4 regions of the Deinococcus misasensis DSM 22328 genome follow, and region 4 is predicted to be linked to each of the others. Evidence: riboswitches for the same ligand, from Rfam matches in the RefSeq annotation. Region 4 holds a riboswitch; each other region holds the start of a gene.
What was found. Region 4 has a riboswitch for cyclic di-GMP ahead of Q371_RS08010 (RCC1 domain-containing protein). Riboswitches for the same ligand answer to the same signal wherever they lie in the genome.
Positions count from the first base shown of each region.

Region 1 (7,846 bases), on a different contig from region 4:
GGAGGGTCCAGAGGGTGGTTTTCCCGTCGAGTTTGAGGGTGGACTGGGAGAGGACCTGACGGGCGTAACTCTGGGCTTCTTGGGCCTGAACTTTGCCGTCCTGATTGGCATCAAGGGCTTTGAGGACACTGGAGGCGACTTTGCTGCCGGGGGTGATGTCGAGTTCGAGTTGCACGGTGCCCGGCGTGAGGGTGAGGTAAGCCCCCTGCACCACCTCATCCACCGGGTGCGCCAGAGCGGTTGTGGTGCAGCAGAGCAGGGCAGACAGAACCCTCTGGAGGGTGAAAGGGGAAAGTGCAGGGAAGGGTCTCATTTGGTCCAGTTGCTCCCGTAATCGTTGGTGGGGTCGCGGTACATGCTGTGGATGTGGTTGGTGGCGTCTCCCCCCATGCTTTGCGGAGAGAACTCAATCACCACGGTCGGACCTGTCACCCGGTAATACGCAGCACTCCCAGAGGTGGTCGGACCGTACCATGCAAAATAGGTGTTGTTCAGGTTGGCTTTGATGGTGGTCATTTTCTCTGCAAGGTCGTTGGCGTTCAGTGCCCCCAGACGGTCCTGAATCAGGGCCAGAAACTGGGTTTTCTGTGCATCGGTCAGTTCACTGCCCTTCAAGCCCTCGGGTTGCAGGGTTTTGCCGTCCTGTCCGGGACCCAGCACCAGATCCATCGAACGGGTGCTGATCACCGCTTTGGCTTTCTGACTGCTGCTCAGACCGTTCACCATGGCAAAAGCGTCTTTGACTTCTTGACCCACCACTTCCACTTTCTGCCCGTTGCTGGTGTAACGCACCGGTTGCCCACCCGTCAGGCTCGGGGCCAGAGTGATGTTGCTGCCCACCACCGTGGCATTCAGGGCCAGGTGGTGACCTCCGAACTGCAAGGTCCACGGACTGGTGCTGCTCGGGGTACCCACGAAAGACACGTAATACTCGGCATCCCCGAAGACCAGACGGCCTCCGCCATCGGTGCTTTTGAGCACCTCATCGGCCTGCATTTGCTGCTTGACCATGGTCAGGCCCTGCTCACTGAGCACCGAACCCAGCAAATTCATCAGGGCGGTTCTCTGGGCTTCGCTCAGGTCGCCCCACTTGATGCCGTTGCGTTGAAAGATGCCTGTGGGGAAGTTGGACCACTGCTTGCGCTGGGTGGCGTTGTCCCATGCAAAGAGCACTTTGCTTTTCTGGGTGCCAGAGAGGGTGGCCAGAAAAGCATTGGCCGCTTTGACCACCTTGTCGGTTTGTTGATCCGACTTGATGGTGGTCGTGGTGGTGGTCGCAGCCTGAGCAGAATTGAGGTTGCTCAGGGAAACCGCCCCGAGCAGCGAAAAGGCCAGCAGGCCAGAAAGGATCCAGGTGTTTTTGCGCATCTTTCACTCCATAGAGAGGGTTGAATTTCTGAAGCAGGTGGGAAAACTTCAGTGGCATCAGGCTAAAAGAAAGTTGTTAAGAACCGACAAATGGAATGTCAACACCTTGTGAGCAAGGTGCATCAAGAGGAAGGGTCTGCGCGGATTCGGCATTTTCCTCTCGGACAGACCACCTCTGGTATTTCCGTTCAGTGCTTCAGATCAGGAGCCTTGTGAAGCCTCAAAAGCCGTTTCAGCAAGGTGGATTGCTCTGGAAGCAAGGCTTTGAAAAGCCTGCATCAATTCCAGAGGGGCATGCACCGTGACATGGCATCCCAGATAAAGCAACATCGCAGCGAGGTTCTCAAGGTCTGGAATGCTTCCCCTCAGGCGGGTGTCAGGACCCTGAGGCTCCATGAGCATGTGTGCACGGGGCAACCGGGAAGTGACCTGCTCGAAAGGCAGGTGCACCGTCACATCGAATGTCCACCCTTGCGCACCAAAAGCCAGAACCTCCTGCACAAAGGGCTGCAATTCGAAGTTTTCATGCCCTTCAAATGCCTCTGGAAGGACCACCATGTGTTGAATCCGGTCCACCCGGAAGAGGCGCAGGTCTTCCCTGAGGTGGCAGTGCCCGGCCAGAAACCAGCGTCCCTCTTTTTGCAGCAAGCCCAGAGGATCCACTTTGCGCACGGTGGGTTCGCTGGCTTTGCGGCTCTGGTGGTGCAGCAGGATGGGGTGATGGTGATGCACCGCATTTGCCAACCCTGTGAGCATCGAAACCGGAATGGTCCCAGTGGGTTGGGTCAGGTCGAATTCCAGAGCAGGCAGGGTTTCTTGCACCCTCTGGTGGATGCTGGCAGGCAGCACCCGTTCCATTTTGCTTTGCACCCCGGCAGTGGAAGCCCCCAAATCTTGCAGGTTCAAGAGGCGCAAAGCCTGCAATCCCAGAGAGACCAGAAACGCCTCCTCTGCATTGAACATCAAGGGAGGCAAACGGTGCCCTGCACGGAGGCGGTAGGTTGCTCCGGGGCCTCGGGTCGCCACCACCGGAATCCCGAGGTCCTGCAGTCGGGCCACATAGCGTTGCACGGTGCGTACACTGACTTCCATGATGGAGGCCAGTTCTGCAGCCCGGATCTGCTCTCGGGCTTGAAGGATTTCCAGCACGGTCAACACCCGCATGCTCGGGTCGTACATGCCTCCATTCTGACACCTTCTCAAAAAAGATGACAGGTCCTGTCGTCTTCTGGTTCTACTCTGGTTTCAAGGCAGTCAACCCAGAAGCAATCCAGCAAGGAGGCAAACCATGCAAACCAGAAGTTTCAAAACCGCATCAGGACGCAAAGTGGCTTTTCACATTCACAATCCCGCAGGTCGCCATACGGTGGTGTTCTGCCATCCTGCCCCCGGTTCAGGGCAGTACAGCCCAGAGCTTGCCCTGCTGCAAGACATGGATGTGAAACTGATCGGTGTGGACCGCCCCGGTTACGGTCAGTCCGATCCGGTTGTCTCTGGAGATTGGGCCACGGTGGGAGGTGCAGCAGACGACATTGCTGAAATGCTTCGCATGGAGGGCATTTCAGCAGTGGGTGCTCTGGGATGGTCTGCTGGAGGCCGGGTGGCCCTTGCTTTGTCTGCCAGACACCCTGACCTTGTTCAGCATGTGGCCGTGGTTGCCACCCCTGCACCCGATGAAGCGGTCAAATGGGTCCCAGAGGAGATTTTACTGGGCATGCAAGCCATGAAAGGCATGTCTTCAGAGCAGGTCCATGCTGCAATGGCTTTTCAATTTTCTGAGGGTTTTGACCCCTCCAACCCTGAAATGGCTCTGGGAATGCTTGGGGCCTCAGAAGCAGACCATGTCATTCTTTCCAGACCGGAGGCGAAAAAAGCGCTGGAGCACATGTTGCACATGGCCTTCGAGCAGGGTTTTCAGGGCATGGTGGCAGACATCGCAGGCTACATGATGCAGCCCTGGGGCTTCTCGCCTGAACAGGTGCAGGTGCCTGTCCAGCTTTTTTATGGCACGTCTGACCCCATCATCGGTTTGTTACATGCAGAGTGGTGGCAAAAAAGCTTACCCAACGCTGAAACCCATGAAGTTTCAGGGGCAGGTCATTTGCTGATGGCAGACCTCTGGCCATCGGTACTGCGTTTTCTGACCCCTCTGACCAGAGCGGGGATTCGCTCTGGCATGGCATCATGAAAAGGCATGAGCAACCCCAACATTTCCTTTGATGACTTTCAGAAAGTGGACCTTCGTGCAGGCACCATCGTTCGGGTTGAAGCTTTCCCCGAGGCCCGCAAACCGGCATGGAAAGTGTGGGTGGACCTTGGAGACCTCGGGGTCAAAGCCTCCAGTGCGCAGATCACCGACCTTTACACCGCAGAAGATTTGCTGGGCCGTCAGGTGGTGTGCGTGGTGAACCTTGGACCACGCCGCATAGGGCCTTTCACTTCTGAAGTGCTGGTGACGGGCTTCCCGGATGAGCAGGGGAGGGTGGTCTTGACGGCTCTGGAACGCAAGGTGCCCAACGGTCAGCGCTTGTTCTGAATGGTGTGCTGTTCCATTCACCCTCCGACAGGAGGGTTTTTTGCTTTTGCTCTGCAAGAAGCTGAATCCAAATGCCACACTTGATCCACACTTCCTTTGTATCTTGAAAAAAGTTCAGGTGCCCCACATCCATTGACCCGAGAGCAGGTTCCACAGAGGTGCAACATGACCCCCATCAAAAGCGTTGCTGTGATCACCAACGCCCTTTACCATTACCAGAACACGGTGATTGCAGGCGTCCAAAGTGCCCTTCAAGACCTCCAGATTCCAGTCACGGTTTATGTTGGACAAAACATCGACAGCCCTGAGCCGGTGTACCGTCGGGCAAACGACATTTACGACCTCGTGGATCCAGAGAAGCACATTGGGGTGATTTTGCTTTCTGGTGCACTGGGGGTGCACCTCTCCGATGACGCTCTGGAGGAATGGGTTCAGCGGTTTGAGGGCTTTCCGGTGGTGAGCATTGGTCGCAAGGTGCATGGGGTTCCCAGCATCCTGATCAACAACCGTCCAGCCATGCAGGACATGATGCAGCACCTTCTGGAGGTGCGTGGCTTGCAGAAAATGGTGTTCATGCGGGGCATCGTGGGCAACCGGGATTCCGAGGAACGTGAAGCGGTGTTCCGCGATGAGATGCAGGCCCACGGTTTGCCGGTTCAGGAGGCTCTGGTGCTCACCGGGCAGTATGCCTCGTCCAGAGCCCATCAGGAAATGACCCGTTTGCTGTCCCGCACGCGGGATTTCGAGGCGGTGGTGTGCGCCAACGATGAGATGGCCGAAGGGGTCATTCAGGCGATCACCCAGCTTGGCTTGCGGGTTCCTGAAGACATTGCTGTGGTCGGCTTCGATGACAGCGAGGAATTCAAACATGTGGTCCCGGCCCTCACCACCGTCAGGCAACCGTTTTTCGAACAGGGTGAGGAGGCTGCTCGGGTGCTCCTGAACTTGTCTGTGGCATCCCCCAGAGAAGACCATTTTGTGCTTCCGCAGTTGGTGGTCCGCGAGTCCTGTGGACCTGCACTGCCCACCCTCGCAACACAGGTCCAGAGCAGGCTGTATCAGGGGGTGCTGGATGTCCAGCAGCACCTTTCTGAGGTGTTTCAGCAGGTGGCGCCTCATCCAGAGCAGCATGCCCGGTTTTTGAACCTCTGGAAAGAGACCCTTTTGACCCGCAACCATCTGGAACAAGAGTTTTACGTGTGGCGCGATGGGGTGCAAAATTGGATGAACCTGCTCGACACCCCAGAACAACCCTGCCAGGGGTTGGTGCTCGGTTATCAGGCCCAGAACCTGCTGGTGAACGTTCTGCAGATGCTGCACTCCCGAAACCACCTTCTGAGCATCAATTCCTCCAAAATGGCCCCAGAACTTTATGCTGTTGAGTGTCAGGAAGACCTGTTTCAGGCCATGGAGGCATATCTGGACCATGTGGGCATCAAACACCACATGGTGGTGCTTTACGCCCAGAGCGGACCGCGACCTGACCCTCTGGCCAGAGTGGCTCTGGCTTCAGGGGCGCGCTCTGCTCTGGATCCCTCACTGTTCCAGAGTCGGAAACTGCTGCCAGACAGCATGCAAGCAGAACTGCTCTCTGGAACGCTTTACTGTTCACCGCTGTACGTCAATGAGGTGCATTATGGCTTTTTGCTTTATGAACCGCCCATCTGGGGCCGTTTTGACGATGAAGCCCTGTGCAGGACCCTCAGCCACGCCTTGCAGCAGTTGGAGCACGTTCTGGTGTTGCGGGGCCACGCCGAAGAATTGGAGATTCAGGTGCAACTGCGCACCCGTGAACTCAAATCCGAGGTTGCAGAGCGGCGCAAAGCCGAAGAAGCCCTCAAGCTTGCCAATGCCGAACTGCAACGCTTTGCTTTTCTGGACGGCCTGACCGGAATTTACAACCGTGCAGCCTTCAATGAGCACCTGCAAAGCCAGTGGGCCATCCACCGCAGGCACCAGAGGCCCCTGTCTTTGCTGCTCTGTGACGTGGATTTCTTCAAGCGCTACAACGACTTTTACGGCCACCTCAAAGGGGACGACTGCCTGAGAGACATTGCCGCTGCACTTTCTGGGGCCGTCCGAAACCGTGCAGACACCGTGGCCCGCTATGGTGGAGAAGAATTCGTGGTGATCCTCCCCGAGACAGGCACGGATGGAGCAGCTCTGGTGGCAGAACGCATCCAGGACGCGGTGCGCCGTCTGGGTCTCCCCCATGAAGGTTCAGAAAGCACAGACACGGTGACGGTCAGTGTGGGGGTGGCCACCTTGTACCCACATGAATGGCTTCATGCAGCAGACCTCATCCAACTGGCCGACCAGTGCCTGTACCGGGCCAAACAGCTGGGACGGAATTGCATGGTGCAGCACCCTCTGGAAGGACCTTTGCAACCTCCTCAGGGCCATTGAGAAAACAAAATTTCACCCACCTCAGGCTGCAGGAAACTGCAGTTTTTTGATGTTCTGTCATGGGATGGGCATCACCAGAACATCCTTATTGATTAAAGTGTTTCATAAATATTACAAAACATAGTTATGTGTAAAGTGTTGCCAGGGCAACTTCATTAAGGCCAAATGCCATTTACAAACATGCATTGTTTCGGTATAAATAGAGCCATCAAGCACAGGTTGATCCTCTGCTGATAGAAGCGTTGAAGCCTGCTCAGTATACGGGCACCTTGAGCAGGTGGAGCAAGTGGTGCGACCGGCTATTGGTTGATTTCTCTGGTTCCAGAGGAACGTTTTCACGTCGTGGCACACCACGACAGGAGGTTCACATGTCCACTTCCCGCAACACCTTTGCTTTTCTGACCGCTCTGGCCCTTGGCAGCACCGCTTTTGCCGCCACCACTGGCGACATTGGCCTGAGCGTCGAAAACAACATGTCTGACGTGCTGACTGTCTCTGGCAGTGTGAGTGTGGTGTTCACCGGTCTGGGCAACGGCACCGTGACCGGATCCCCCACCCTGGCCTATGAAACCAGCGATGAAAGCATCCTCGGGGCACGCAAAATCACTGTTGCCCTGAGTGCAGCCCTCCCCGATGGCGTCACAGGCACCGTGAACTACACCCCCGATTCCGGGAACGGCACCGGAGCAGAAGCCGCTCTGGGCACCAGTGCTGTGAATCTGGTCACCGGAATTCCCCGTTTCAGCGTGCAAAGCGCCAAAGCCCTGACTTACGCTTTTGCAGCCACCAAGGGCTTTGATTCCAACACGGCCCTGACCGTGACCTACACCCTGATTGCGGAGTGAGTCCAGAGCCCTTCATCAAAGATGTTTTTTCAGGCAGGCAGGAGGGGATTCCCCTTCTGCCTGTTTTGAGGTGACCATGAAACACCTGCTGACCTTCCTGTTGTTCGGATCTCTGGCTTTTGCACAGGTCAGTGTGCAAGGCAACCTGATCCACACCCACAACGCCACTGCCGGGGCCACCCTGACCGGCAACCTGCTGCTGAAAAACAACGGAAAAACCCCGGAAACCCTCAAAATCTTTCTGCAGGACTACCAGTTTGAGTTGAACAGCACCCGGTTTGCTGCGCCCGGCACCCTGAGCCGTTCCAATGCCCTGTGGGTGAAACTGCCTCAGGACACCATCACCGTGCCTGCCGGAGGGGAAATCAACCTTCCATACCAGATTCAGGTGCCCGAGGACCCCAGAAAAGGCACCTTCTGGTCGGTCCTGATGCTGGAACCTGCCGATGTGCCGGTGACCACCAGCAGTCAGGGTTTGCAATTGCGTCAGGTGATGCGCACCGCCGTGCAAATCATCACCGAATTTGGAGGGGCCAGAGCCGAACTGAAATTTGGTGCCCCCAACCTCAAAAAAGCACCCCAGAAGTCCATTTTTTCGGTGCAGGTCAGCAATGCTGGAGAGGGTCGCATTTCCCCCAGTTACCTGCTGGAGGTTTACGATGCACAGGGAAACCAGATCCGGCGCATTCCT
Region 1 covers NZ_JQKG01000003.1:117,976-125,821, forward strand. Annotated here, with positions in the region: gene Q371_RS03685 (hypothetical protein) at 1-313, opposite strand, end outside; gene Q371_RS03690 (DUF3500 domain-containing protein) at 310-1,368, opposite strand; gene Q371_RS03695 (helix-turn-helix transcriptional regulator) at 1,570-2,547, opposite strand; gene Q371_RS03700 (alpha/beta fold hydrolase) at 2,657-3,556, shown strand; gene Q371_RS03705 (tRNA-binding protein) at 3,563-3,904, shown strand; gene Q371_RS25255 (diguanylate cyclase domain-containing protein) at 4,070-6,310, shown strand; cyclic di-GMP riboswitch class II at 6,537-6,620, shown strand; gene Q371_RS03715 (hypothetical protein) at 6,679-7,155, shown strand; gene Q371_RS03720 (hypothetical protein) at 7,232-7,846, shown strand, end outside.
Region 1: another riboswitch for cyclic di-GMP. It lies ahead of Q371_RS03715 (hypothetical protein); the one in region 4 lies ahead of Q371_RS08010 (RCC1 domain-containing protein).

Region 2 (7,846 bases), on a different contig from region 4:
TCACCACGGTCCCAGACCCACAGGCATGCTCTGGGAGGAACATGCGTTTTCTTCGTGCTCTTGGCTGGCTGTTTTTGCTGATTCTGATCTTGATTGCAGGGGCCATCGGCTTCCTGTATTACCGGACCTACACCCCCAAAGCAGGCACCCTCAAACTGCAAGGCCTCACCGGAGAGGTCCGCATCAACTGGGACAGCCACGGCGTTCCGCACATCAAAGCCGCCAGCAGCGACTTGGATGCCATTTTCGCTCTGGGTTATGTGCACGCACAGGACCGCATCTGGCAGATGGATTTCCAGAGGCGGGTCGCAGCAGGTCGCCTCTCTGAAGTGATCGGCGAAAGCGTCTTGCCTCAGGACAAGTTCTTGCGGACCTGGGGCTTTTACCGCGCAGCAGAGCAGGCTTACCCCGCCCTCTCGGACCGCTCCAAGCAGATCGTGCAGGCCTACACCGGAGGGGTGAACGCCTACCTCGCCACCAAAAAACTGCCTCTGGAATTCACCCTGCTGGGCTACCAGCCCGAGCCGTGGACCGCCATCGACACCCTGAGCTGGCAAAAAATGATGGCTTTTGACCTCGGGGGCAACTGGGACGATGAAATTCTGGCAGCTCTGGTCCACAACAAGCTGGGCGAGGAGGGCCTCAAGCAGTTCTTCCCCCCCATCCCCAGCACCGATCCCACCATCCTGAACAAAGCGGAGCTTCAGAAAACCAACCTGTTCCGTGAACCTGCAACCACAGAAAGCCCGGTCACCCTGTCCGATCCCACCCTGAACGGTTTGATGGCCCTGAAAGACATTCAGGCCAGTCTGGGCATGCAGAAGGTGCCAGACAAGGGCTCCAACAACTGGGTGGTGGCAGGCAGCCGCAGTGCCACAGGCAAACCCCTGCTCGCCGACGACCCCCACCTTTCCCTCAGTGCCCCTGCGCTCTGGTATCTGGCCGAAATTCAGGGACCCACCCTCCATGCCATCGGAGGCACCATTCCGGGTCTGCCTGCCGTGGTGATCGGAAGAAACGACCGCATTTCCTGGGCTGTGACCAACACCAACCCGGACGTGCAAGACCTCTTTATCGAGCCCGAGGGCACCCCCCTCACCGAGCGGGAAGAGACCATCAAAGTCAAAGGCAAACCCGACGTGAAAATCACCGTTCGGGAAAGCAAGCATGGTCCCATCATCAGCGACATCAACGAACAGGCCAAAAGTCTCGGGCAGGTGGTCAGCCTGAAATGGACGGCATTGCAACCCGCAGACACCACACTGGACGCTTTCATCGGCCTGAATTACGCCCAGAACTGGCAGGAGTTCACGGGAGCCCTCAAGCTGTACATCAGCCCCACCCAGAACTTCCTGTACGCCGATGTGGACGGCAACATCGGCTATTATGCACCCGGCAAGATCCCTTTGCGTGATGGCTGGGATGGCAGCGAACCCGTCTCTGGAAGCAAAGACTGGAAAGGGTTCATTCCCTTTGAACAGCTTCCCCACGTCTACAACCCCGAGAAAGGCTACATCGCCACCGCCAACGAGCGCCCTGTGCCCGAGGGTTACCTGTATCCTCTGGGCGCCGATGAACTGTTTGCCACCCGCTACCGCAAAGCCCGCATTGTGGAACTGCTGGAAGCCACCCCCAAACACACCGTCGATTCGTTCAAGGCAATCCAGCACGATTCTTACAGCCTGCTCTGGCAGGACCTGAAACCTTATTTGCTGGCCACCAAACCCCGTTCTGAGGCTGCACGTCAGGCGCTGGACACCCTGAAAAGCTGGGACGGCTTCCAGAAGCAAGAGAGCATCGGGTCCACGGTTTTTGCTGCGTGGTACAAGCAACTCACCTACATGATTCAAGACGAGTTGCCCACCGAGAAAGAACGCAAGCACCCTTATTTTGTGCTCGGACAACTCCAGAACGACGGCCTGTTCTGCAAAGGCCCCAACAGCAACAACTGTGCCGAATACCTCTCGCTCAGTCTGGACCGGGCCGTTCAGGACCTCAAGGGCCGTCTGGGTGAAGACCAGAGCACCTGGGAGTGGGGCAGGTTGCACAAGGCCTACAGTGCCCACGTCTTCAAGGACAACCCCCAGGTGGGCTGGCTGTTCAACCGCTTCACCCCCACCGATGGCGGACTGTACACCGTCAATGTGGGCACCTACGATCAGGAGCATTACCTGCAAACCCACGGGGCCAGTTACCGACAGATTGTGGACCTCGCCAACATGGACAACAGCCTGTTCGTGTTCTCGCTGGGCCAGAGCGGCAACGTGTTCAGTGCCCATTACAACGACCTCTCCCCCCTCTGGCGGGATGGAGAGCTGATCCCCATGAAGTCTTTTGATGGGGGCCAGAGCCTGATCCTGCAACCCTGATTTCAGGTTTTTTCAGGGGGAACTCTTTACCCTGAGGTTGGTCTTAAAACTTTTGGTGGGATCCGTGCAACCGTCTGCATTTCATGTGCAGGCGGTTTTTTTGCTGGCGGCTCTGGCTTTCAGAAGGCTTTCTCTGGACGGGAAAACAAAAAGCCCTGCACGGCACTGACCCCCAGAGAGGTCAGAACTTCCCACTGGTGTTCGGTTTCCACCCCTTTGGCGATCACATCCAGACCAAGGGCCTGTGCCATCCGCACCACTGCGGTCAACAGGGCTTCATCCCTGCTGCTGGGTTGCTCGGGGTTGAGGTCCTGAATCAGGTTGCGGTCCAGTTTCACCCCATGCACCGGATGGTGTTTCAGGGCTGAGAAGCTGGTGAACCCCTCGCCAAAGTCATCGATGATCAGGCGCACCCCGAGGTCCCTCAAAGCGGAAAGGCGACTCTGGGCCCTTTCTCCGTGTCGGGACAGCAATTCTTCTTTGATTTCCAGTTCCAGCAGGGCCGGGTTCAGGCCACTTTTGTCGAGGGCTTGCTGAACCGTGGCGGCAAAATCAGGGTGTGAAAACTGCTTGGCAGAGACATTCACACTCAGGATCAAGCCATGCCATTTGGCTGCATCCTGACAGGCCCGGTTCAGCACCCACGCCCCAATGGGCACACTGAGGCCTGTGCTCTCGGCAATCGGCAGGAACTCCAGAGGGGAAATGTGCCCGAACATCGGGTGGTGCCAGCGCAGCAGGGCTTCTGCCCCTCTGGGTTTGCCTCTGGGATCGGTGAACCGCTGGTACACGATGTCCAGTTCTTCGTTCTTCAGGGCCTGATGCAGAGCACTTTCCAGCGTGACCGGGGCCAGTCGGTCCGAAGATTGCATGCCGTGCAGTTCAAAACCGCTGCCTCTGGTTTTGGCTTCGTACATGGCTTTGTCGGCTTTCTCAAAGAGGTCCTGATAGGTGAGGGCATCCTCTGGAAACACTGCGAAGCCCACGCTGGGCGACACATGCAGGTGGTGCTGGTACAGGTGGAACATCGGCTCAAAGGCCTGCATGATGCGCCGGGCGACGGCCAGAACCGCACTGCTGTCTGCCACCGAGCGGATCAAGAACACAAACTCGTCTCCGCCTGTGCGGGCCACCGTGTCCTCGGTGCGCAAAATGGGTTCCAGCCGTCTTGCCACCTCGATCAGCAGTTCATCTCCCACGTGGTGCCCGAGGTTGTCGTTGATGCCTTTGAACTTGTTGAGGTCCAGCACCCCGAGCGCCAGACGGGTGCCGCTTTTGGAAGCATGCTCCAGAGCCACCCGGAAACGGTCTGCCAGCAGCAAGCGGTTGGGAAGTCCGGTCAGGGCATCATAAAGGGCTTTGCGTTCCAGTTCCTTCATGCGCTCGAAGGATTCCCGCTCCATTTTTTCTTTGGCCTGCCGTTCGGTTTCGTAGCGGTGGCGTTGCTGGTCCAGTTCGGTTCTGGCCCGTTCCAGTTCGTGCTGGGTGGCCAGTTGGCGGGTGCGCTGTTCGGCTTCGGCTTTGAGCACCTGTGCTTCCAGCTGGTGGGCTTCTCGGGCGGTATGAAGGGCCGCCTGCACCTCTCCGTCCTGCTCCATCGCCTGCGAGGTGAGCTGCAAAATCCGCGACAGGGTGCGCTGCCGGTTGCTGCCCCGTGCCAGTTCCTCGGCTTCAAAGAGCACATCCCGTGCCAGCGTAAGATGCCCCTGCCCGAGGTGGGTTTCCGCTTCACTGATCAGCACTTCAATCAGGCTGTCGATGGCCCCTGAACTGCGGGCCAGATTGATCGCCTCGTGGAAAGCCAGCAAAGCGGCATCCGTGTTTTCCCTCTGGCGGTACAAGACCCCAAGGTGGCGCAGGGCTTCAGCGGCCACCATGCCTTTTCTGGCAGTGATGTCCAGAGCAGAGCCCAGCAGTTCTTCGGCTCTGGGCAGGTTGCCCCGCCTCAACTGAAATTCCCCGTAATTGGTGCTGAGGATGGCCTCACCCATCCGGTGTCCGGCTTCCTGCACAATTTTCAGGGCTTTCTGGTACTGGTCCTGTGCGCTTTGCACTTCATCCAGATTGTCGTACACCCGTGCCAGATTGGTGGCAATGCCCGCAGAGAGCACATCCCCTTGCTGCCCGGCCAGCGTTTCGGCCTGCAACAGAAAATCCAGAGCGGTGTTGAAGCTCCCCAGATCGGTGTACAGGCTTCCGATGTTGCTGAGCAAGCCTGCCTCTCCACGCACATCCCCGAGCAGGCGGCGGATTTCCCGGGCCTCTTGCAAATGAAAGATCGCTGCGTTGCTCTCCCCTTTTTTGTGGGCCAGTTTGGCCATGCCATTCAGGGCATCCGCAAGGGTCTCCTGATCCCGGTACAGCCTTGCCCGCGCAACGGCCTGCTCGTACAGCAGGGCTGCCCGTTCGGTGTCTTCCTGCATGTGCCGTTTGGCTTCCTCAAGAAGGCGTTTGGGGGTCCTCAGGCTGGAGGAATTCGGATCAGACATCGGCTGCTCCTTGACGGGCAAAACTCGGGGGTTCTTTCAGTATGCACGTTCAGCCGGGAAGTTGCACACTTCCCGGCTGCAGGCCAGAGGATCACTTCAGGGCTTGTTTCAGGAAAGCCTCGGCGTTGATCACCCTGTCGGTGCTGGTTTGTTCCAAGAGGGGGGTGAGTTTCCAGAAGTTGGCCCCTTGCCCGAGGGCCAGAGCCAGTGTTCCAGTCACCACCGGGGCACTGAAACTGCTGCCCGTGGCGAGCACGCTGCGCTGACCGGGGTAAGCGGTGAACAGGTTCACACCGGGGGCCAGCACTTCGTTGCCCTGATGGTTCCACTCCACACTGGAACCATCGGTGTTGACGCTGCCCACACTCAGTCCTGAAAGGTCCAGCCAAGGATCGCTGCCCAATTGCAAGGCAGGGGGCAGGGGTTTGCTGCCTCCTTTGTTGCCCCCAGAGGCCACCATCAACACTTTCTTGTTGGCAGCGTACAGCATGGCGGTGTACACACTGCTGGTGAGTTGGTCGGTGCTGACACTCAGGTTGATGATGTCGGCTCCACCGTTCACAGCGTCATAAATGGCTTTGGCCATGTCTCTGGAACGGCCCGCACCATCCGGAGTGAGCACACGGAACACCTGAATGGTGGCTCTGGGGGCAATCTGGCGAATCAGCCCGGCCACAGCGGTGCCGTGACCATATGCAGCGTCACCATCTTTGCCTTCATCGGAAGGGTCTTTGTCCCAGCCCAGATAATCCCAGCCGGGGGTCACCGCCCCTTTGAGCATCGGGTGCTGGAAATCCACGCCGGTGTCAATCAGGGCCACATTGACCCCCTGTCCGAGCAAGGGTGCCATTTTCTGGGCTTTTTCCAGATTGATTTTGTTGAACGCAGCACTGTTGGCAGGGGCGGGTTGATAAATCCCATCAATCCACCAGCCAATGCCGTCGATCCACCAACCGATGCCATCAATCCACCAGCCAATGCCGTCAATCCACCAACCGATTCCATCGATCCACCAGGCGATGCCTTCGGTTTTGAAGGTGCCCTTGTCGCTCAGGGAAACGTCAAACAACTCGCTGGAACCCAGTTGTTCAATGGGAGGGCTCTGGTACTCTTGCTGATTTTGGCTGACGGGGGCCTGCCCACAGGAAGCGAGGGTCAAAAGCAAGGTGGTGAATAGGGTGAGGCGTTTCAGAACAGAAGTGTGTGACATGGTCACGTCCCTCCTTGGACTCCCAAAAGCAAGAGTGCATCTGCCGGATGGGCAAATGAAATGACAGCCACTGTGGAGATACCACAGCAGCGACCAATAGCCGGTCGCACCACTGACTCCACCTTTCCCAGGTGCCCGAATACAGGAAAGGCTTCACGGTCGCTATCAGCCAGAGGGTTTGGCTCTGTACTGATCTGCTACAATCATGACAAAAAAGCGCTTACGGGTCAATCCAGACGCGAAAAATCAAATTCATGCATGCCAAAAAATGGCTCTGCTGCGACAAAAACAGAGCCCTTAACATTTTCCGTACAACTCCCGGAAATTTCCTCAGCCAGACTTCAGAATTCACTGCTCTGGCTGAAGCAAAGGACAGGCAGCCTCTGCTGCCTGCCCTTTGTTGTTTGCCTTGTTGTGTGAAGGTAGGGATCCGAAACTCAGAGTCGGAAGCTGAATGAGCCTTTTTTGCATCCCACAAATGGAGCACAAACGGTGGCTGTTCCAGAGAGTTGCAGCGTGGAGAAATCAAAGCTGAGCGTGACTTCTGCTTTGAAGCCTGCCACAGAACCGCCCAGAGTGATCGAAGGATGCTGGGGATCCAGTTGGGCATGGCCCAGAGACACATTCCCCAGAGGGGTTTGCAGGGTGAGGTCCACCTGAATCAGGGTGGATTGCACCTCGTAAGACAGCACCACAGAGCATCCAAACGCCGCAATCAGCACAATCTGACCCCGGATGGCAGACACCTGATCGTGCAGGGGGAGGCTTGCAGCGTCGGTGGTGGCGGTCAGGGCGTGACCGGCAGGTTGCTGGTTGGCGATGTGGGGCAGCAGGTCTTCAGTGGTGAATTGGGCAGGCATAAATTCCTTTCTTGCATCGAAAGCACAGGGATTTGACGCTCAGGGATGTCCTGTCGTCCTGTCCTTCCTGAAGCGAGGATGCCATGCTCCCCATAAACGCACCGCTAATCGGCTGTTAACGGCTGGACCACAACAAAAAACCCTGCCAGAGCAGGGTCAGAAAGTGCAAGGTGTTTTACAGGGTGTTTCAGATTTCCAGAAAGAGTTGCAGGATGCGCACCGCACTGGCCTCATCGAGTTCGCCTTTGGACCTGCGGCGACCGTTCAGGTCTTCTTCAGCGCTCAGGGTGGTGTAACGCTCGTCCTGATAGTGCACGGTCAGTCCAGCCTGACGCAATGCATGCCCAAGGGCACGCACCTTCTGGGCCTGCTTGCTGGGCAGTCCATCGGTGCGAAGGGGCAAACCCAGCACCAGTTCGGTGGCCTGCTCTTGCTGCATTTTGCTCTGGATGCCAAGGATGTCTTCGGCTTGCTTGCCCCGGTGCAGGTAGCCGCGACCAAAAGCCAACCGGCCATAACTGATGGCAAAGCCAATGCGTTTCGGACTGACATCAAGGGCCAGGTAGGTGGTTTCGGGATTTGCAGAAGTGTCAGCCATGGTTTTGTGGGGTTTTTGGGGCAAAAAAAATCGCGGTCTTTTCGCCGCTTATGTTGAATAAGATAGCACAGTATGCATGACTTGTCAAGATTATGCAGGCCAATATGCACATGCATTGGACCCAGTTTTCCAGCACACTGAAAACATGATCCACGCCATTCCCCTTCTTGAACGGCAGAGACGGCTTTACGACCTCCCCAGAGGCATGGAGCGCTTCGAGGCTTACCTTGACCTGATGGCCAACGGCCACCCTGAACGGCTGCCCACCCTGCCCTTGCAAGCCATGAACCCGATGGCCCGAGAGCATGTGGCGGAACACC
Region 2 covers NZ_JQKG01000046.1:13,547-21,392, reverse strand. Annotated here, with positions in the region: gene Q371_RS19720 (penicillin acylase family protein) at 42-2,369, shown strand; gene Q371_RS19715 (EAL domain-containing protein) at 2,489-4,858, opposite strand; gene Q371_RS19710 (S8 family peptidase) at 4,950-6,068, opposite strand; cyclic di-GMP riboswitch class II at 6,158-6,241, opposite strand; gene Q371_RS19705 (hypothetical protein) at 6,506-6,928, opposite strand; gene ruvX (Holliday junction resolvase RuvX) at 7,116-7,526, opposite strand; gene Q371_RS19695 (hypothetical protein) at 7,672-7,846, shown strand, end outside.
Region 2: another riboswitch for cyclic di-GMP. It lies ahead of Q371_RS19710 (S8 family peptidase); the one in region 4 lies ahead of Q371_RS08010 (RCC1 domain-containing protein).

Region 3 (7,846 bases), on a different contig from region 4:
ATCTGCGTCAAATGGGGTTCAGTGCGCCCCTCTTTTTTTCTGGAGGGTGCGGTCTGGCAACACTTTGAGCAATCCCTCCGAAACCAGCATCCACACCACGGCACGCACGTCTTCATCGGAGCACTGCAACTGGGGTTGCTGGCTGAGGTCTCTGGACACTTCACTGAACAGGGTGAAGGGTCTTTTGGGTTTGCGGCTGGACAGGTGCCGGAGCACCACACTTTTGACGGCAATGACCTGGGTGTCTGTCATGCTGGCTCCATCGAACTTGAGATCTGGTTTTATTTTAACGCTTCAAAGCTGAGTTGACTTAAAGAAATGTTCATGCTCGTGTTTGTTTTTGAAAAATCCAGAGTGTTTTTCCTTGTCACAGAGCAGCTTTAGGGTTTGTTTATTTTTCCTCAATCTGCTCATGTTCTGTAAGAAATCCTGTCATGTCTTTGTGAAAGGGTTTCTATCATGACCTCAACACGCAAGTGTGGCCCATCAAAAGGCCATTTCACAGCGGGGGTTGCCAAAACCACCCGAGGGGGAGCCATGGACACCATTCAGGTTTACACGCAACAGTTTTTGAATTACCTGCCCAACCTGCTCACAGCCATTCTGCTGGCAGTGGCGGCTTTTGTGGTGGCGCATTTTGCCCGCCTGCTGACCGTCAAAGGTCTCAAAGCCACACATGTCGATGAAAGGATGGCCAGACACCAGCAGGGAGAACCTGTGCAGATCAGCAAAACGGTGGGAGACATCGTGTATGGTCTGGTGCTCTTGTTTTTCCTGCCCGGCATTCTGGGGGCTCTGGGCCTCAACAGCCTGCTGTCACCAGCCACAGGTTTCCTCAACACTTTCCTGGCCTTCATCCCGAGGATCTTCGGGGCTGCAGTGATTCTGTTGATCGGGGCTTTCGTGGCCAAATTGCTGCGCACCCTGGTGACCAATGTGGCTGCCACCGCAGGTGTAGACCGCCTGACCATGCGTGCAGGGTTGCCTGCAGGAACCCACCTTTCCAACCTGCTGGGCATCGTGGTGTACGGTCTGGTGATCATTCCTTTCATCACTGCGGCTCTGGATGCCCTGCAACTGCAATCCATCACCGCCCCCATCAGCGACATGCTCAACCGCATTCTGAGTGCCTTGCCCAACATTTTCGCTGCTGCTGCGGTGCTGGCTCTGGCTTTCTTCATTGGGCGTTTTGTGGGGGATCTGGTGCGTGGTCTGCTGACCAGCATGGACTTTGACCGACTGCCCCAAATGCTGGGTTTTCAACCCACTGGCAGTCCCGCAGTGGGCAACACCACCCCAAGCGCCATTGCGGGCCATGTGGTGCATGCCACCATCGTGCTGTTCGCTCTGGTGTCTGCCTTTGAGTTGCTGCAAGCCGAAACCCTCGCCAACCTGACCCGCAATTTCATCCAGTTGATCGGTCAGATTGCGCTGGGCATGGTGATTTTTGCAGTGGGACTGCTGGTTGCCAACTTCCTTGCCCGGATTGCCAGCAGCGCCAGTGGTGTGAACGGTCGCCTGCTGGCCGGGGTGGCACGCTGGTCCACCATCGCCCTGTTCGGTGCCATGGCCCTGCGCCAGATGGGCATCGCCAATGAAATTGTGAACCTTGCCTTCGGGCTGACCCTCGGAGCCATTGCGGTGGCCTTCGCTCTGGCTTTCGGTCTGGGCTCCAGAGAAACCGCTGGAAAACTCACCGAACGTTGGCGTCAGCAACTGGAGAAACCCGGTTCTTCCACTGGGCCCGGGACCGCTTCCTCTGCTTACAACAACCCCACAGATTGATTTTCAGATCAACCCCTCAGACCAGCCCCGGAACTTCCGGGGTTTTTTGTGCTCTGAAAAGGGCTTCCTTGCTAGACAGCCCTGTGGCTTTCGTGCAAATGCAACCCATGGGTTTGCAGGGTTTGCTTATACTGCAAGAAATTCGACAGGAGACCCATGCAACCACAACGCTTTTACATTGGAACTTACACCCAGTCCGCAGGCCACGTTCCCAGAGCCTCTGGAAAAGGCATCTACACCATGACCCTTGACCCCACCAGTGGTCAGCTTTCAGAGGCAGAACTGGTTGCAGAGGTGGCCAACCCCACTTTTGTGGCCATCCATCCAGAGGGTCATGCTGTGCTGGCCGCCAGTGAAACCGAGCAAGGAGCCATCTACAGCTTTCATGTTCAGGAGGACCACAAGCTGCGCCTGCTCAGTGCCCAGTCTGCCCTGGAAGGGGCAACGGCTTTCGTCAGCACGGACCTGAAAGGCCAGTTTGCCTTTGTGGCCAACTACATGGGCGAAAAATCCGTGGTGGCTTACCCCATCCAATCTGATGGAGCCCTGTTTCCTCACATCGCCACAGACCAGCATGAGCACCACACCCCCGGCGAGCATGCGGACCACCCTCACGCCCACTGCATTCGCCCACACCCTGCAGGACGCCACATGGCCGCCACCAACCTCGGGACCGATGAGGTGTACGTCTATGACCTGCAAAGCCCAGAGGGCCCCCTGCACCGTTTGCACATCGTGGCCTTCCCACAGGGCTCTGGTCCCCGGCACATCCAGTTTGATGCCACAGGCACCCGGGCTTTCGTGGCTCTGGAGCTTTCTTCCCAGGTGGCCAGTCTGGTGGTGGAACCTGCCACCGGCTTGATGGTGGTTCAGCACCTCGCATCCACCCTTCCAGAGGGTCACACCGCAGAGAAAAACTCTGCGTCCGAAGTGCTTGTCAGCCCGGATGGACGTTTCATTTATGTGGGCAACCGTGGCCACGACAGCATCGCGGTCTTTGAGGTGCATCCAGACACCACAGAGTTGAGCCTGATCGAAACCGTCTCCACACAAGGCAAGGTGCCCAGAGGAATGGTTCTTTCGCCAGATGCCCGCTTTGTGCTGACAGGCAATCAGGACAGCGACACCATCATGGTGTTCAGACGGGATGCAGAGGCAGGCACCTTGGAACCTGTGGGCCTGTTTCCCTGCCCAACCCCTGTAGGATTTGCGTTCTTGCCTTAATACCAAAATCAGAAGAGGTCAGATTTGCTCTGGCCTCTTCTGGTTTTCTCTTTGCTGTTGTCTGTTGTGTATGGAATCAAGCAGTCATGCTGCGGGCTGTTGCTGGAAGGGACAGACAGGGCATGAGTTGCCCTCCTGTGTAACCTCCGGGCAAACCCTCCAGTTGCACATGCTGGTACGTTCCTGAAGCCGTCACACAATAAAATTTCAGGCTGCTGGCTGGCGTCAGATGACGGAACAGCACTTGACGGTAAAACGCATTGATGGTCTGGTGGGGGTCCAGCAAATCATGCTGGCGACCCAGACGGATCATCACGGTGACATGGTGGCGGTCTTCATCGGCATAGACTTCCATTTTGCAGGCGGGCATGTTGTTCAAATGCCCCTGAAATACGGGGTGAGACAGAATCAATTCCATGGTTCTCGGGCCTCCTGAGGGTGCAAAAACACCTCTGGGTGAATCCAACACCAAGCGCCCAGAGTGACCCACAGAGGTCTGAACACTGCGGTGTTGTGAACACAGCGGATGAAAATGGATGGACTGTCAGGTTTTATCAATTTAACGTGCCAACATGAAGCCCTCTTCATGGATCTGATGTGATTCATGGTGGCAGACTGAATTGTGGTTCAGAGTTGCTTTTGTTGTTGAGAAGCAGGTTTTCAAGAAGCAGGATGCTCTGAAGCGGTTTCTTCCTGCATCAATTCCACGAAGGCCCGCACCACATGGGGATCAAACATGCTGCCAGAACAGCTCTGGATTTCCTGCAGGGCTGCCTCATGACTGAATGGCTCTTTGTAAGGTCGTCTGGAGACCAAGGCATCATAGACATCCACCACACTGAAAATCCGGGCGACCAGCGGAATCGAATATCCGGCCATCTTGCCGGGATACCCACTGCCATCCCATTTTTCATGGTGGTGCAAGATCACATCCAGTGTGGAAGGGGGCAAACTCGGGATGTTTTTCAGCATTTCATGCCCGATTTCACTGTGCCTTTTGACCTGCTCAAATTCCTCTGGGGTAAGTTTTGCAGGTTTGAGAAGGATGTGGTCCGGAATGGCAATTTTTCCGGTGTCATGCAGGTAAGCACCCCACCTGAGGGCATCCAGAGCCTCTCCCAGCAAGCCCATTTTGCGGCCCAGGAGCTGGGTCAGGTGCACCACCCGGTCGGTGTGGCCTTTGGTTTCATAATCCCGGTACTCCAGCACCATTCCAATGGATTTGAGAGTCTCCTCCCGGCTGAAAGACAGTTTCTCGATGTAAGAACTGCGTTCAAAGGCATGGGAGATGCGGTCGCGCACGGCCCGCAAAATGCGCTGGTTGTTCTCGGTGAAAGCCAACCGGTCCTCGAAGGTCCCGAGCACCAGAAAGCCCCTGAGCCTTCCATCTGCCCGGATGGGCAGCAAAGCCACCTGACAGGCCTGTGCTCTGGGGAGGGGCTCTGGAGGGGCACACAGGGGCTCATGGGCATCAAAGAAAGCTGGCGTGCCCTTCAAAAAGGCATGGAGCAACCTTGGGCCGGAGTGACTCAGGTAATGGCTCAGCAGGTTTTCTGCAAGGGCAGGCTGCAGGTTCAGACAGGTCCCCACCTGATACTGGTGGTCTTCCACCTGCACAAACATGCCATAGTCAAAAGGCAGCACACTGGTGCAGTGCTGCAACGCCAGATGAATCACGTCCAGAGGGTCACTGGCCTGCTCCAGTTCTTCGGCAAGGCGCACCATCTGGGAAAGGGTGGTCAGGGATTCCATCAGTTCCTGCCGCGCCTCCACCCGGTCGGTGATGTTCAGGCTGGAAGACACAAAGCCCTGAAAATCTTCCCCTTGCCACATCAGGCGAAATGCGGTCTCCCCCCAGAGGTAAAACCCGGATTTGTGCTGGAGGCGGTACTCCAGAATTTTCTGGTGTGCCCTCTCCTGAACAGCTTGCAAAACCTCCTGAATCACCCTTTCCCGGTCTTCTGGATGGATGTACTGGTGGTCTGCAATCTCCATGAATTCCTGCGGGGTGTAACCCAGCAAAGTCTGAATCGAAGGAGAAACATAGGTGACCTGAAATGCCCGATCAAACCGGATGATCAGGTTGACGGTGTTCTCCGCAATCAATTTGAACTGGCTCTGGCTCTCCTCAAGGGCTTTCTGAATGCGGTTTTTCTCGGTGATGTCCTGCACCACCACCAGTCGGGCAGGCCTGCCCTGAAACTCCACCTCCTGAGACTCCACATGCACTTCCAGATGCTCTCCAGAGCGGGTCAGGTGAATCCAACTGCGCTCTTCTTCCAGGACCCTCTGCTCCGATGGGGCACAAAAATATTTCCTCAAAAGGTTCTGTTCCTCTGGAGGACGGATGCCCATCAGGTCCATGGACAGGAATTCGGCTCGGGTGTAACCATAGCGCAGGAGAGCAGCCTGATTGACCTCCAGAAACCTCAGGGTCTGCAGGTCGTACACCCACATCGGCAGGGGATTCAGTCGAAACATTGCTTCGTACATGCCCACAGGCGCAGGAGGTTCCTGATCAAGATCCAGCGTTTTTTCAGGTTGTGAGGAAGAATACACGGTCAAGGCAGCATCCTCTCTGGAGGGGCGTGCCAGCATGAATGCAACATGCCTGAAGGCAAAGCTCATGCCGGTCGCACCACTGACTCCACACATTCCAGGTGCCCGAATGCAGAATGTGTTTCATGGTCTCATGAGTGGGCGATGGCCCATTCTGGTCTTCACGTTACGAAACAGACCCCGCACTGTCAATCAAAAACAGTTTTCATGAAGAAAAAAAGCCTTGGTCAATTTCTTACAGTTCATTTACCGTGAAAATTAAAGGCCAAATCTTTCAGTGAGGGCTTGTCTTGAAGATCATCTGGTTAACAGCCCAGCAAATCCATAAAATAACCATCATGCGAAAAGAAATGTTATGCCTTACCCTTTCTCTGTTTGTGTTGTCAAATCAAGTTCATGCCCAGAGCAATGTGGCTTTCACAGCTGGAGTCTATGGCTTCGGTGCAGAATATGAAGCCCCGATCTCGGATGGTTTTTCTTATGGAATCCATGCCCATTTTGCTCCAAGTGCAAACCGACCCTCCTACAGCACTGGACTCAGTGTGAAGTATTTCTTTGGAGAGGGAACATTCATCCCATATGTGAATGTGGGCCAGATGTTCATGAATGAGCCCAACATCCAGACCCTCACCGCCACCGAAGTGATGGGAGGCATTCGCTTCAAATTGACCTCCAATCTGGCCCTTGATGCCACAGGGGGCATGGCCCTGATCCGCACCCTCTGGCAAGCCCCAAACAACAATTGCCCCGAGTCCTACTGCAACAGTTTGCCCATTGGCCCCACAGGCAGGTTTGGGGTGCGTTGGTCCTTCTGAACCAGCCAACAAAAAGACCCAGACGTTTTCCTCTGGGTCTTTTTTGAACTGCATTTACAGCAAACCATCCAGATATTCTGCAATGCCCACCTTGATGGGCATCAGGTAGATGTTGCTGTCCCGTTCGCGCACCCACTGCAGGGCTTTCAACACAAACTCACGGTTCCATTCCAGGGTGGGTTCGAAACCTCTGGGAAAAATGGCCCGATTTCGGGTTTCCCAATAGCGTCTGGAACGCACACCCACCACCGAAGTGACCCCCCAGAAAATGGGCATGTTGTGGCACTCTGACTGCTCAAACATCTCCTGAAAAACATCCATCAGGCGCAAATCAAAGTAAGGTTGGGTGAAAAAACCGGCGGCTCCCGCTTCCTGCTTCCGTTCAAGGTATTCCAGCTCACTGCGCAAGCTGGAACGGTAAGGATCCAGACCTGCATAGACCTGAATTTCAGGCAGCTCACGTTTGAACTTCTTGATGGCATCAATGCAAGAGGTGGGATACACCCGTTTGCTCATGTCTGTGGGTGGATCTCCCGTCACCACAATGACCTCTTTGATTCCCATTTCCAGGAGATTTTCTGCAAAAGGCAAAGGCTTTTTCAGGTTGATGTCAATGGACCTGAAGTGGGGGATCGGGCTGTTTTGAGGCAAAATGTCACGCACTGGACGGCATGCATCCCAGCTTCGGATGTCATAACGCATCAGGTCAGGCAGATTGATGGTGTCCACGGCAGGCAAAGCCCGCTGGATGAAGGTCAACTCCTCCTGAAGGTGTTCGTAGGTTTTGGGGACCAGTTCAACGGCAATCCGCATGCTAAACAGTGTATGCAGCCAGCTCCCCTGTCACCCTCCGAAATCTAGTTCTCTGGGCAAACAAGGGAATTGCCCAAGTTGACAGGCGTCCACCTTTACACTTCAGTCACAACTGGTATGCTGAACCCATGATTGCTGAGGTTGCCATCGAAAACGCCATGGAGGTTCGGGAAGCCCAGCATGCCGGGGCCACCTCAATGGTGCTGGTGCGAAACCTCAGAGAGGGTGGCATCAGTCCGGACCTCAAAACCATTGGGCTGTGCTCGGATGTTGCACGCATTCCCCTTTCCATTCTGGTGCGCCCAGATGCAGAGAACTACGCTTATGAAGAAGGCCGCAGACGCCGCACCCTCAAGATTCTGGAACTCTACTGGAACCACGGCATTCGAAACATCACCTTCGGGGCCATTCACAACACCGTGATGGACTGGGATTTGCTGGAAGATGCCATCACACATGGGTTCAGCGTCAATGTCAATTTGGCTTTTGACCAGACCCAGGATCTGGTGAAAAACTACCTGCAACTGGCCCTTTATCCCATGGTCCGTCAGGTCACCACCCGAGGTCAGGCAGACAGTGCCTTTTTGGGACAAGACAAAATCCAGAAACTCACGCAATTGGAGAAAACCACTTTGCCTGTGCTTGCTGAC
Region 3 covers NZ_JQKG01000046.1:610-8,455, reverse strand. Annotated here, with positions in the region: gene Q371_RS19675 (hypothetical protein) at 19-252, opposite strand; gene Q371_RS19670 (mechanosensitive ion channel) at 538-1,785, shown strand; gene Q371_RS19665 (lactonase family protein) at 1,942-3,009, shown strand; gene Q371_RS19660 (hypothetical protein) at 3,086-3,427, opposite strand; gene Q371_RS26080 (HD domain-containing phosphohydrolase) at 3,670-5,607, opposite strand; cyclic di-GMP riboswitch class II at 5,628-5,708, opposite strand; gene Q371_RS19650 (hypothetical protein) at 5,946-6,383, shown strand; gene Q371_RS19645 (methylenetetrahydrofolate reductase) at 6,438-7,196, opposite strand; gene Q371_RS19640 (copper homeostasis protein CutC) at 7,325-7,846, shown strand, end outside.
Region 3: another riboswitch for cyclic di-GMP. It lies ahead of Q371_RS26080 (HD domain-containing phosphohydrolase); the one in region 4 lies ahead of Q371_RS08010 (RCC1 domain-containing protein).

Region 4 (7,846 bases):
TGGTGACCTGAATTGCGATGGGATCATCAGCGCGTCTGAAAGAAACATCAACTTGCTTGCCACCCCCATGCAGGTCGGTTACGACTGGCCTCGACTGACCGATGGCAGCTTCAAACCCTGTGAAGTGGTGGTGCAGGTTAATGTGCCTTCCAATGTGGCCCCCAACTCGGTGGACCGGGTGCGCGTCAAAGCAGAATTGAGCTGGGAAAACAACACCAGCGTCAAAAACCCCCTGTTCCTGATTGACACCACCACCACCCGCAGTCTGGCCAGTGGAGGCAAATTGAGCCTGACCAAGGGCCTGCGCAACGTGACCCAGGGTGAAACCAACTTCACCACCAACAACGGTGGCAAAGTGAACGAGGTCATCGAGTACAAAATCACCTTCATCAACTCTGGAAACACCGTCATCACCGATGTGGTGCTCGGAGACAACGTGCCTTTCTTCACCGATGTGGTTCAGAATGCCTACGGCACAGGAGAATTGCAGCTCTACTGCCCCAATGGTTCGGTGGTCAACGTGGAACTGGGGAACATCTCAGTGATTGACCTGCCCCTCAACCTGCCCACCACCTGCAACATCAGTCAGATGGCTCCGGGTGAACAGGGATACTTCCTGTACCGGGTACGGATCCGCTGACCTGCTGACTTTCCATCCCCTTCCAGATCTGGAAGGGGATTTTTTGTACACCTGAACACACTCTTTTGACCAATGGCCTCAGGGGCTACAGAGCCAGAGTTCCCCTTTGGATACCCTCTTTTCATGCCCAGATTGGATCCTCTGGTTCCCGATGCAGAACTTGTTGTTTATCTCCGTGAAGCCCTTGCTGGCCTTTATTCTGGCGAAGTGCACCTTCCAGAGCCCTCTGGAGGCCGGGAAGAAGGCCTCAAGCGCCTGAGGGCCTACTCTGGCAAGGATTACGCTGCCCGCAATGAGCTTGCAGGCAATGTCTCCAGGCTTTCCCCTTACCTGAGGCACGGCATGCTCGGTCTGAAGGAAACCGCAGAACATGCCAGACGCACCCTCAAAGGCAAAGACCGTTCTGAATTCCTCAGGCAACTGGCATGGAAGGAGTTTTTCTCTCTGGTGTTCTGGCAGCAGGGAGACCGCATTTTGGAGAACATGGAGCCTCCCAAATACAGTGCCCACTGGACACCAGATTTGCCCGAGGACCTGCGTGAAGGCCAGACCGGGCTTCCCTGTGTGGACGCGTGGGTGAAACGTTTAAAAGACACAGGGTATTTGCACAACCACGAAAGGCTCTGGTTTGCAGCCTACACAGTGCATTTTCGCAAAGTGCACTGGAAGGCCGGATATGCCTTTTTCAGAGGGCACCTCTTGGATGGAGATGTGGCCAGCAATGCCCTGTCGTGGCAGTGGGTGGCCAGCACGTTTTCCAGCAAACCTTACATCATGAACAAGGACAACATTTACAGGTATTCGGCTGCGAAATGGTGCTCGGGATGCACCGCAGATTGCCCTTTCCATGCCAGTTATGAAGCTTTGCAGGACAGGCTTTTCGGCCAGAGGTTTTCATGACCTCCCCGAACCCCTCAAAGGCCATGGTGTGGATCCATGGGGATTCCCTGAGCATCACCGATCCAGCTTTGCAGGCATGCCCTGAGGCCCCAGCCGTTTTTGTGTTTGACGAGGTGTTTCTGTCCAGCCATGCCATTGCTTTCCACCGTCTGGCCTTCATGTATCAGGGGGTCCGGGACATTGCCAGAGCCAGACAAGCAGAGGTGGCCCTGTGCAGGGGCAGCATGGTGCAGGAAATTCTGCAGTTTGCCCAGGAAAAGGGAGCAGACATGGTGCATGTGACCCGTGCACCCACGGCTGAATTTCGCAGGACGTTGGAGGGTCTGAAGTCTGCCCATCTGGATGTGGTGGTGCATGAGCCAGAACGCTTGACGGTTTACTCCAGACCTGTCAGGCGGTTTTTCCCTTTCTGGAAGGAGGTGCAGGCGCAGGTGTATCAAGATGCGCCGTTGTGGGATGAAACACAAGCCCCCTTCTGAACGCGATTCAAAAACCTGTCCGGTGTGTGGCCGTCCATTCCTCTGGCGCAAAAAATGGGAGAAAGTCTGGCCTGAAGTGGTGTACTGCTCAGACCGTTGCCGCAATGCCCGACGAACCAGAAGCGAGGCTGAAGAAAACCTGAAGACAAACTGAAGAACTCTGGCTGCTCTGGCTTTTTTTTGAAGTGCTGGCTGCGCTCTGGCACAGTTTTGAAGCCCATTTTGTACACAAGATGTCACGTAAACATGAAAGAAAAAGTCCTCTCAGAGGACAAAAATCCCCTTCTAAAAAGGCATTTACAATGCCATAATGTACACCAGAGATAGGCTCATGAGGCGATGAAGCGTTTTCCCGTATTCGGGCACCTAGGGAAACGCCGAGCCAGTGGTGCGACCGGCATGAAGCAATTGGTCCTTTGTTCTTCTGTGATCCCCCATGGGGCTTGCAGCTGAACGCACAACCCATTGCATTTCGTTGTCGGTCACTCTTCCAACCCCGGAAGGAGTGACTTTCAGCATGTTACACATCCCAGAAACCCCCAGGAACCGCGGACCCAACCCCACAGAATCGGCCAGAACACCAGGCTGATTGTGAGCACCTGACCCGTATTTTCAGCACCCCAACTTCACCGGCAGAGGAGACCTCCTCTGAAGGACAGGAAGCCTGTGCCTGAAAAACCCGACAGGAGCCAGATGTGGGACAGGAAGGCAGTGCCATCGCACTGGTGAGGACCTCCCACCAACAGTCCACCCCAAGGATTGTTCTGATTTTCCTCACACCGCACCATGAAAAACATCCTGACACTGACAGGCCTGACCTTCCTGATGGTCGCCTGCGGATCTCAAACTGTACCCTCACAACCCCAGACCGCTCCTCTGGCCGCCCCAGAGCAACTGGTGCTCAGCACCCTCACCGGACAACCCACCCTGCTCTGGAAGGACCGCATCACGGATGAAACCTCTTTCGAAGTGCTTTACAGCAAAGATGGCGTGAACTTCCAGCAAGAACAACTGCTTCCTGCCAACACCACCTCTTATGTGCCCAGTGAAGAAGGTTTTTACGCTGTGCGCAGCCGCCGCAACACTGAAATTTCAGAACGCACCAACAGTGTGAAGTACCAACAGGCCCATGAACAGGTCCATCCCACGCCCACGGTGACCGCCCAGAGCAAAGCCCATGTGCTTTCCAGTGGCAATCAGCACAACCTGTTCGTGCAGAACGGAAAAATGAATGCTTTTGGTTGGAACGGTTACGGCCAAACCGCCAAACTCAACCTCAACACGGTCACCGAAGTGGCAGCAGGCTGGAACAGTTCTTTTGCCGTCACCGCCAATGGCACCGTGTGGGCCTGGGGACGCAATGAATTCGGACAACTGGGCAACGGCAACACCACCGACCAGAGCACCCCTGTGCAGGCCTCCATCGACCACGTGAAAAGCATCAGCGCAGGTGTGGAACACACCCTTGCCCTCAAAACAGACGGCACCGTGTGGGCCTGGGGCCACAACAATGTGGGCCAACTGGGCAACGGCAACACCACCGACCGGAGTGCCCCTGTGCAGGTCACAGGACTGAGCAACATCGTGCAAATCGGTGCAGGACTCGGGCACAATCTGGCCCTCAAAGCAGACGGCACCGTGTGGGTCTGGGGCTGGAACAACAACGGACAACTCGGGCTGGGCACCACCCAGAGCCAGAGCACCCCTGTGCAACTCACCGGACTGAGCAACATCGTGCAGATTGCAGCAGGCCATTACCACAGCTTGATCCTCACCAGCACTGGAACGGTGTACAGTTTCGGGGACAACCACAATGGACGTCTGGGCAACGGCAGCACCCTCAGCAGCTTCAAACCCGTTCAAGTGCAAGGTCTGACCGATGTGCAAAGCATCGTGGCTGGTGCAGGACACAACCTCGCCATCACAGGCACGGGCAACGTGTACAGCTGGGGCAAAAACGACAACGGACAGCTTGGGCTGGGCAACACCACCGACCAGAACACCCCAGTTCAGATTCAGGGCATCCAGAGTGCCACGGCCATCTCTGCCGGACGCGCCCACAGCGTGATCCTGACTGCGGGTGGACAACTCTGGAGCATGGGCAGCAACTTTGGTGGACAACTCGGTGATGGCACCACCGAAGACCACCTCAGCCCGGTGCAGGTCACAACCTTGTAATTCGACACAGGACCATCTCTGCAAAACAACCCCGCATGTGCGGGGTTGTTTTGCTGTGTGCGAATCTTTATGGGAATGGATTTCAGATGTAAATGTTGTGATCGGTGGGATTGGCTTTGGACAGCAGCACCTTCAAATCTTCTTCGTCAGGATCGCTGGTCATGCGCTGAAAATCGTAAGGGTTGACCACGGTTTCCTTGAAATTGGTGACCCCAGAGGCAATCGCACTCTGGACCACATCGCGCAAAGCCTCGATTCCGGCCTCGCCATAGTGGGGACCAAAAGCAGGAACACTGAGCACGCTGGCTTCTTTGTTGTGCACCAGCACGCTGTAACGGGCAATGTTGCGGTGCCCCTGAAAATCGGTGAGAACCACAAACATGGTCTCGGGGCCGAGGGTGCTTTTCTCCAGCAGCAGGGCCAGGGTCTCTTTGGGAGCGCCGATTGTGCCTGTGATTTCGGGTGTATGCATGGAATCACCTTAACACCTGTGGTGGGGAAAAGGGAGGAACAAAACACCCGATTTTAAGTCGAGAGCCAAGGGCCGAGGGCTCAAAAAGGCTTTGGCAACAGCTTTCAGGAAAACAAATCCCCTTGACCCTTGCGAATACGCGCTGCATCATGCTCTCGGCTCTCGGCTCTCGGCTCTCGGCTCTCGGCCTCTGGACGAAGCACGTCAGGCCTTTTGAGCCCTCAAAACGCCCTCCTCCCACACCCCCAGTAAGCACAAAACACGATGTCCTGAAGCGGTCTTTTGTGCTACCCTGACTGCATATGAACCTGTCCAAATTGATTGCTCAGGCTGCCGGAGGACGGGTGATCCGCACCGGATTCATCCCCCAGGACAGCGTGAGCCGACGTGAACTCAACAGCCCGGAGGTGAAACATCACATTTCGGGTGGTTTTCTGAATGCAGAACGCATTGTTCTGACCCTTTACCCCGAGCACATCCCCAGCGTCAGCGACCCCGTGGACATCTGGGAGGTCTCTGGCGAGTTTTCTCCCCACATGGACGCCGTGCAACTCAAGCACCGATTGCTGGACCTCGTTCCCGAGGAGCAACTCGGGGACATCCGCGAACATCAGGGTGCTTACTGGGTGGCCGCCACAGGCAAAGCCTCTGCGGTGCTGGAGGGCCTGACCACTCTGGGAGGCACCGAAATCACCGTTGAAAAAGTGGACCTCTCGGAGCACCAGCGTCCCAGCAAAACCCGTGAAGTGGTGGTGCCCAGCATGCGTGTGGATGTGGTGGGGGCCAAAGGCTTCGGGGTGTCCAGAGCGTACTTTCAGGTCGGTCTGGAGAACAAGAAGGTGCGCCTGAACGGTCAGATTGCCAAATCCAGCAGCGAGATCCGCGAGGGAGACATGCTTTCTGCGGAAGGCATCGGCAAGATCGAGTTCAAACGCATCATCAACGAAACCCGTCGGGGCAATTTCAAAGTGGAACTCCTGATCCACCGGGAATAGTTGCCCAAGTTCCTGACATTCCTGTGAACCACTGTTGATACAGTGGTTCTTTCTTTGCTTCGTGTGGGAAAATGCTGTTCCAGAGCTGAAATTCTGCTGACACCTTCCTGTAAAACTTGAGCAAGTTTTTTGGGGAGGATTCATGAACGAGCACAAAAGCATCTGGCAACAACTTCTGGAGAAAAAAGTGTCCCGCCGCTCTGCCATTCAGGGGGCTGTGGCCACCGGGATTGCAGCGACCCTGCCGGTTCAGGTGGCAAAAGCTGCCGCCAACAACGGTGCCCCTGCTGAGAAAGTCACCGCAAAGCCTGCACAACGTGCCCCTTTCGTGAGCAGCAAAGTGACCACGGCAGACACCATCACCTTGCCCAGAGGGTACAGTTACCAGATTCTCGCCCCATGGGGAGAGGACCTCGGGAATGGTCTGACGGTGGGTTTCAACCACGATTACGTGGGTTATTTTCCCATCGACATGCTTGAGGGAGGAAAGAGCAGTGAGGACGCCCTGCTGACCATCAACCATGAATATGTGAACCCGTTGTTTCTGGGCACCACCGAGCGCACTGCTGCCAACATGGAAAAAGAAAAGCGTTCCATGGGCGTTTCTGTCGTGCGCGTGAAACTGCAAAACGGCAAGTGGGAAGTGGTCAAAAACGATCCCCACAACCGCCGCATTGATGGTCTGACCGACATCGAATTGACCGGACCTGCTGCTGGAAGTGCTGCTGTCAAAGGGGCCACCAGAGTCAAGGGCACCATCGGCAACTGCTCGGGTGGACAGACCCCCTGGGGCACCCTCCTGACCTGCGAAGAAAACGTGGATGGTTACACCAAACAGTGGGAGGGCACCGGTTACGAGGCTTCCCATCAGGGTTGGATCACCGAAATTGATCCTTTTGATCCCCAGAGCACCCCCAGAAAGCACACTGCGATGGGCCGTTTCCGCCACGAAAATGCTGCGGTGACGGTCGCCAGAGATGGTCGTGTGGTGGTCTACATGGGCGATGACATGCGCGATGCCTGCGTTTACAAATACGTCTCCAAAGGCAAATACAACCCGCAAGACCGCAAAGCCAACCTGAACCTGCTGTCTGAAGGGGACCTGTACGTGGCAGATTTCTCTGCAGGCAAGTGGCTGCTGCTGGATTACGACCGCAACAAGGGCCTCAAAGACGCCAAAAAAGCCGATGGCAAGCCGATGTTCACCAGTCAGGCCGACATTCTGGTGGATGCCCGTGCTGCTGCTCTGGCCATCAAAGCCACCCCCACCGACCGTCCCGAGGACATCGAAATCCATCCCCTCACAGGTGAGGTGTACATTGCCCTGACCAACAACAGCGTGCACGGCAATTACTTCGGCCAGATCGTGAAGCTCTCCGAGCAAAACGACGACTGGACCTCCGAGAAATTCAAGTGGGAAGTCTTCGCAGTGGGAGGACCCCAGAGCGGTTTCTCCAGCCCAGACAATCTGGTTTTCGATCCCTACGGCAACCTGTGGATGGTCACCGACTCGGGCACCGGCGAAGACACCATTTACGACTTTCTGGGCAACAACTCCATGTTCTTTTTCCCCACCGAAGGCCCCAACAAAGGGAAGGCTTACCGTTTCTGCACCGGTCCTGTAGAGGCCGAAATGACCGGTCCTGTCTGGAGCCCCGATGGCAAAACCCTGTTTGTGTCCATCCAGCACCCCGGTGAAGACACCCAGAGCCTGGACAAGCCCACCAGCACCTTTGCTGCACTGCCCGGAAGCAACATTCCCCGTCCCACTCTGGTCGCCATCCGTGGCTTCCCCGGTTGGAAAGAGGCGTAAATGCTGAACAGTTCCATTGCGCCATGGGTGGTGGGCCGCGAAGCCCTCTTGGAATACGCCATTGACGATTACCTGCGTGAACTGGGCCGGGCCAGACCCTGGCTGGGCAAAACACACGAGGAAGTCCTGACCCGTTTGAATGCCCATTTTGATGCCAAGCATGGCCTCACCCCTCTGCGGGTTTTGCACTCAGAAGAGGTGAACCTCTGGGTGAAAGCTCAGGAGCCCGAGGCCCAGCAGGTGCTGCAAGACTTTCAAGATTACGTGACCGAGTGGAATTGGCTGTCCTGAACAGTCATGCACCAGAAAAGGGCGCACGAAGCGCCCTTTTTCAGTTCATTCTTTTCCATTTCATTGATGTGTGTTTAC
Region 4 covers NZ_JQKG01000010.1:35,967-43,812, forward strand. Annotated here, with positions in the region: gene Q371_RS07995 (beta strand repeat-containing protein) at 1-640, shown strand, start outside; gene Q371_RS08000 (FAD-binding domain-containing protein) at 764-1,540, shown strand; gene Q371_RS08005 (deoxyribodipyrimidine photo-lyase) at 1,537-2,019, shown strand; gene Q371_RS26435 (DUF2256 domain-containing protein) at 1,997-2,173, shown strand; cyclic di-GMP riboswitch class II at 2,343-2,428, shown strand; gene Q371_RS08010 (RCC1 domain-containing protein) at 2,806-4,197, shown strand; gene Q371_RS08015 (DUF3197 domain-containing protein) at 4,280-4,669, opposite strand; gene Q371_RS08020 (S4 domain-containing protein) at 4,972-5,664, shown strand; gene Q371_RS08025 (PhoX family protein) at 5,807-7,477, shown strand; gene Q371_RS08030 (hypothetical protein) at 7,478-7,768, shown strand.